DNA from 3 places in the Arsenophonus endosymbiont of Crataerina pallida genome. Region 1 is predicted to be linked to each of the others. Evidence: predicted binding sites of a transcription regulator. Region 1 holds the regulator's gene; each other region holds the start of a gene.
What was found. Region 1 encodes PurR, which represses purine synthesis genes. Its sites were predicted from a motif close to CANGCAAACGTTTGCNTG; they were not measured.
Positions count from the first base shown of each region.

Region 2: the regulator PurR is predicted to act here: its motif matches at 1,246-1,263, upstream of purE (5-(carboxyamino)imidazole ribonucleotide mutase).
Region 3: the regulator PurR is predicted to act here: its motif matches at 1,343-1,360, upstream of glyA (serine hydroxymethyltransferase).

Region 1 covers NZ_OZ026540.1:806,288-808,567, reverse strand. Annotated here, with positions in the region: gene argS (arginine--tRNA ligase) at 1-177, shown strand, start outside; gene purR (HTH-type transcriptional repressor PurR) at 628-1,653, shown strand; gene punR (DNA-binding transcriptional activator PunR) at 1,673-2,280, opposite strand, start outside.
Region 2 covers NZ_OZ026540.1:1,851,137-1,853,416, forward strand. Annotated here, with positions in the region: gene purK (5-(carboxyamino)imidazole ribonucleotide synthase) at 1-646, opposite strand, end outside; gene purE (5-(carboxyamino)imidazole ribonucleotide mutase) at 643-1,173, opposite strand; gene lpxH (UDP-2,3-diacylglucosamine diphosphatase) at 1,301-2,026, opposite strand; gene ppiB (peptidylprolyl isomerase B) at 2,036-2,280, opposite strand, start outside.
Region 3 covers NZ_OZ026540.1:1,520,623-1,522,902, reverse strand. Annotated here, with positions in the region: gene hmpA (NO-inducible flavohemoprotein) at 1-1,176, opposite strand, end outside; gene glyA (serine hydroxymethyltransferase) at 1,465-2,280, shown strand, end outside.

The sequences.
Region 1 (2,280 bases):
TGTGCTTACTTATATGATCTGGCAGGTTTATTTTCTAGTTTTTATGAACATTGCCCAATTTTAGGTGCAGGAAATTATGCATCAAAAGAAAGTCGATTAAAACTGGCATTACTGACGCAAAAAACCTTAAAAATTGGTTTAGACACATTAGGGATTGAAACGGTAGAAAAAATGTAATCCCTTATTAGACTATAGGCTGCCAGTAGTGCAGCCTGCTGTCCATGATGCTGCTTAAGACAAAATATTGTAGCGATAAAATGCAGACAGTTAAGCCAATATGATGCTCATAAAATAAAAGAAACAAACGATACGATCATTAATAATGCAACTATCGCAGTACATAAACCATATTTAAAATCGGTATCCATAACCTCACCTCACTATTCTCACTGTCTTAGTCATAAATTAATTAATGAAAAATCATTAAATGTCATAATATCATACAACAATAAAAGCTATTTTCTATTATATCATCTAGTAAAGATTGATTAATACTTTTGTTTTTACTGCAAATCAGACAAAATGATCAGTTTACTGATAACTTAATTATCTATTTTTATAGATCAATAACAGTAATTTTTAAACAATAGTAAAGGAATTGGGAATGGTTCAGGAGTCTTTATAATCATGGCAACAATTAAGGATGTGGCAAAGCTTGCGGGTGTCTCAACTACCACCGTATCACATGTAATTAACAATACCCGTTTTGTCGCCGAAGAGACAAAAACGATCGTCAGGACAGCCATTAAAACACTTAATTACTCTCCCAGTGCCGTTGCTCGTAGTTTGAAAGTTAATCATACTAAATCCATTGGCTTATTAGCCACATCTAATGAAGCCCCTTACTTTGCAGAAGTCATTGAATCAGTCGAAAACAACTGTTTTAGCCAAGGATATACATTGATCCTGTGCAATTCGCACAACAACCTAAATAAGCAACAAGCCTATTTACAAATGTTAGCGCAAAAACGGGTTGATGGTTTACTTGTCATGTGCTCAGAATACCCTAACCAACTACTCCAGATGTTAGAGGAATACCGCAATATTCCAATGGTGGTGATGGATTGGGGACAAGCCCATGGTGATTTTACCGATGTCATCATTGATAATGCAGTTTATGGTGGCTATCTTGCCGGGCGTTATCTTATCGAACAAGGTCATCGTGATTTAGGTATTATCTCTGGACCATTAAAACGCAATACCGGCAATGGCCGGCGGCAAGGTTTTCTCAATGCCATGAAGGAAGCTAACATCCAGCCACATAACAAATGGATTGTCGAGGGTGATTTCGAACCCGCTTCCGGCTACGAAGCAATGAAACAAATATTAAGTCACCAACAAAAACCGACTGCCATTTTCTGTGGCGGTGATATTATGGCGATGGGGGCTATCAGCGCTGCGAATGAATTAGGAATTCGAGTGCCACAAGATATATCTATTATTGGCTACGACAATGTGCGTAATGCGCGTTTTTTTACCCCAGCATTAACTACCATTCATCAGCCCAAAGAACGTTTAGGTCAAATGGCCCTTACCATGCTGCTTGATCGCATTATTAATAAACGCCAAGATGCGCAAACGATTGAAATACACCCAGAGCTTATTGAACGTCGTTCAGTTGTCGATGGTCCATTTATTGACTACCGAAGATGATCCCTGGATTTAAACGCTATCAATCAGTTAACCATTCGGCATTGAGTGTTTCGCTATTACCTAAATAATCCAGTAGCCAACTCAATGTCGGGGAACGTTTTTCTTCATTCCATATGATACAGCACGGACTATCAGGTAAGGGTTGCTTAATCTGCAATGTCTTTAATTCATTTTTGCGGCAAAGTTGCTCTACCCGATGTTTAGGCGCAAATCCTAAACATAATCCATTTTTTAAGCATGCTAAACCACTTTCCCAATCTGGCACAATAAGCCTTTTTTGGTTATCTAATGCCCAAGTATCTCGTTTTGGTAAGTAGCGAGAAGTATCTTCTAAACATAAACTGGGATAGAGACGTAATTGTTGATCGCTAATTAGCCCGCTTATGTGTGCTAAAGGATGATTTATACTGACAACACATGACCAGGGCATAAATCCCATATCGCGGAAACTATATCTATCGCCAATCGGTGACGCACGGGTTGCACCAATTGCTATATCCACTCGGCCATCGACTAACGCCTCCCATACACCATTATAAACTTCCTGCTGAATAAAAAGTTCGATATCAGAAAAATGGCGATAAAAATCTAATATTAATTGCAATATCCTATCTGGTTTAACTACCC
Region 2 (2,280 bases), 1.0 Mb from region 1:
TTGTCATAATGGTCGACAGCATCAATTCTGCCTGAGTTTGCAATTTTTTATCTGGCTGAGGAAAAGCGATACTTGCCCGTAGTATGCCCTCTTGATGCAGATTGTATGTTAGCGGGTAAAAAACACATTGGCCATTTATATTACGTGCACCGACGAGTGAAACTTCTCCTAAAAAAGGAATGGCTTTTTCAACAATTGCTTGGCCATAAATCTCAGCTGGCAGTATTGATAGGTTATCCGGTGTGATACGCCATTGTCCACGGCCGTCATAACCACCAGTACAACATTTAACAATAACAAAATCGCCTAACTCGGTAAATAATTGTGGCCATTGTGTTTGATTGGTAAGAGGTTGCCAGGGAGCCGTTGTTAAGGCTAAAGAATCTAGCAATTGCTTTTGTGGCAACCGGTCGGCCAGTCGCGGAAAGATATCGCGATTAATAAAGCTAGCTTGGCGAGCTAATTCACAGGTAAGCGGCGTTTCGGGCCAGCGCTCAATTTCGGCTGTTATGATGCTGTGTTGATAGGGGATAGTTTCTAATTTATCATCGATACCGATAGGATAGACACTAATACCTAACGGCTCTCCTGCTTGGCGTAACATGCGGCCCAACTGGCCATTACCAAGGATGCAAATCGATTTCATTCCACCTCCCGCGGATCGGGATTGCTTAAGACGTCATTAGTTTGTTTTAAACGCCAGATTGATAAACGCTCATAAAGTTCATTATCTGTACCAGCAAGAAATTGGGCTGCCAGTAATGCTGCATTGGCTGCCCCAGCTTTACCAATTGCGAAGGTAGCCACCGGAATGCCCTTTGGCATTTGAACAATCGAATAAAGGCTATCAATACCATTAAGTGTCGCTGTTACAACAGGAACGCCAAAAACAGGAACTAACGTTTTAGCTGCTAGCATACCGGGTAAATGTGCGGCTCCACCAGCACCGGCAATGATAATTTGCAATCCTTTTTCTTTTGCTTGTTCAGCAAAGGTGAAGAGTTTATCTGGCGTGCGATGAGCAGAAACAATTTCTACTTGATAGGGTAGTTCTAGTTCATTAAGTATATCGGCTGCATATTTCATCGTGCTCCAGTCGCTTTTGGAGCCCATTACTATGGCAATTTTGGCGTTAGAATGTGACGGTTTCTGTGCATCAAATTGAGCGATCATTAATTTGTTGCTCCTGGATTTAAGTCATTTATTGATGGCAAATTAAGAGAGATCATATCATGGCCGATAAAGAAGGAAAACGTTTGCCTAAATTTTTCATCACAGGATTAAGCTGAGATGGGAAACGTTAATAAAAAGGGAAATGAAGCAGTTCGATAGTTTTAGGCGTTATTTTGATCACTGAGCCATTTTGATCCCAGGCACCTAACACCGCTCGGTGTAATATTTTACCATTAACATTAATTTCATGGATAGCAGGTCGATGCGTATGGCCGTGGATCATCCAATCGACTTGATATTTTCGAAATTTTTCAATTACTGTTTGTTCATTAACATCGGTAATATACTCTGGCTTAAGTCGGGTGGCAGATTGGCTATTCTTACGCATTCTTTCAGCGATGCGGTGGCGGGTAGATAATGGAAGCGCTAGAAATAGCCGTTGCAACCAGCGATTATATACTCGTTTTCGATAACGCTGATAGGAAATATCATCAGTACAAAGTGTATCACCGTGTAAAATGAGGATATTATGGCCATGTAGCGTTAATACTTTCTCTGCTGGTAATAAAATCATGCCACTTTCTTTAGCAAATTTCTTACCCAGTAAAAAATCACGATTACCATGAATAAAGTAGCAGGGAACACCTTTACTTTGCAGTTCCTTAAGTTCTTGCGCTATAGCTTCATGTAGCAGGCTGGGATCATCATCACCGATCCAATAATCAAAAAAATCACCTAAAATATACAAAGCCTTAGCTTGGCTCGCCTGTCCGCGTAAGAAATGCAGAAAACCGGCAGTGATAGCCGGCTCTTTTTCACTTAAATGTAAGTCAGCAATAAATAAGATTGCCATAGTTTGTAATTATTCGTTAACCGTTATGCGTTTGATGATAACATCTTCAACTGGTACATCTTGATGTAAGCCACTACGACCTGTTTCGACTCCTTTAATTTTATCAACAATATCCATTCCTTCAACTACTTCGCCAAAAACACAGTAACCCCAGCCATTTTGCTGTTCTGAACGGAAATTTAGAAAGTCGTTGTCGACAACATTAATAAAGAATTGTGCTGTGGCTGAATGTGGGTCATTGGTTCTAGCCATCG
Region 3 (2,280 bases), 710 kb from region 1:
TCCAAAACACTCATAGTGGATGTGACTGGTATTTACACCCATGGCGAGCAACTGTTTGGCAATAAATTGCATAAAGTTGACTGGACCACAGAAGTAATAATGCATATTTTTAAGATTAAGCTGCTCTTTTACTTTTGACAGCTCCATTAACCCTTGGTATTGGTACTGTTCTTGTGGTCTGTCTTGCTCTCGCGGATTGTTATACCAAACGGCACTGAAGCCATGAGTAAAATCGGTTAATTTATTTTTTACTTCATTAGCAAAGGCGTGATGTCCACCATGCTCTGTCGCGTGTAGCCAATTCAGTGGTGCTTTATGTTGTTGCTGATGTAACTTTTCCAACATACTTATCATCGGCGTTAAGCCGACACCGGCTGAAATTAGTGTTACTGGTGTATCGGCATTAACGGCGAGAAAAAAATCACCGCAGGGTGGTGCCAGTTTGACGATGTCACCTTCTTTTATCTCATTATGAAGATAGTTTGACACACTTCCTTTTTCTTCACGTTTTACAGCGATACAATAACTTTTGCCATTAGGTGCATTGGTTAATGAATATTGCCGAATTTGTTGATTAGTGAGTTTTTCATTATCCTGTAGGTAAATAGTTAAATATTGTCCTGGGCGGAAATCGACTACTTCATTACCATCTTCTGGAATAAATTGAAAACTGGTGATCGTTTCGCTGCGCGGGATCTTTTTAGCCACTTTGAAATGACGTAAACCTCGCCAACCTCCGATACGCTCTTCATTTGTTTGGTAGATCTGCTCTTCACGGTTAATAAAGATATCGGCTAGCACGTGAAAAGCTTTAGCCCAGGCATCAATAATTTCTTTTCCAGGCTGAAATAGCTCATCAATGGTATGCAATAGATGTTGACCAACAATCGAATAATGTTCAGGTTTTATATTCAGACTGGCATGTTTTTGGGCGATTTTTTCAATGGCAGGCAGTAAGGCTGAAACATTATCAATATTGCTGGCAGAGAGGCAAATGGCATTGAATAAAGCTTCTCTTTGTTCACCATTAATTTGATGACTCATGTTGAAAATATCTTTTAATTCAGGGTTATGTTGAAACATACGCTGATAAAAATGAGCGGTTAATTTAGGGCCGGTGGAGACAATAAGAGGAATAGTTGATTTGACGGTCGCGATAGTTTGAGTATCTATCATATAAAGTTCCTAAGTTTTGGCCAGAGTTTATAAGTTGCATTTCATATGAAACTTAAATTGTTTAATGTTAAAAGTAAATAATTAATTGTAAAACTGAGATTGAATTAGCATATTTAATTGGCAATAAAATCGCTATTGAGAAATGTTTTTATTTGATAATTCGGATGTGGCAATCGTTTGCGTAATTTTTTATTTTTGGGCTATCTCAGTGAGCTAAAAGAGTTTACACTGTGTGATATTCATTTAGTTGAATAAAGATTTAAAATGTGGCTGAGTCAGGAGAAGTAAATGTTAAAGCGCGAAATGAATATTGCAGATTATGATCAAGAACTATGGCTGGCAATGGAAAATGAAGTTAAGCGTCAGGAAGAGCATATTGAGTTAATCGCTTCAGAAAATTATACCAGTCCAAGAGTTATGCAGGCTCAAGGTTCTCAACTTACGAATAAATACGCCGAAGGATATCCTGGTAAACGTTATTATGGTGGTTGTGAATATGTTGATATTGTTGAACAACTCGCTATAGATCGAGCAAAAACTCTATTTGATGCGGATTTTGCTAATGTTCAGCCACACTCAGGTTCACAAGCTAATACCGCTGTTTATATGGCTTTATTGCAACCTGGTGATACGGTATTAGGCATGAATTTGGCACATGGTGGACATTTAACCCATGGCTCACCCGTCAATTTTTCCGGTAAGCTTTATAATATCGTTCCTTATGGTATCGATGAAGAGGGTAAAATTGATTACGACGATATAGCCACTCAGGCACAAAAACATAAACCTAAAATGATCATTGGCGGTTTTTCTGCTTATTCAGGCGTGGTTGACTGGGCTAAAATGCGTCAAATTGCAGATAGTATTGGTGCTTACTTATTTGTTGATATGGCACATGTCGCTGGCTTGATCGCTGCTGGTGTTTATCCTAACCCTGTTCCTCATGCACATGTCGTGACCACCACTACCCATAAGACTTTGGCTGGCCCTCGTGGTGGTTTGATCTTGGCTAAAGGTGGTGATGAGGCGTTTTACAAAAAACTAAATTCTGCCGTATTCCCTGGTGCTCAGGGTGGTCCGTTAATGCATGTTATTGCTGGTAAA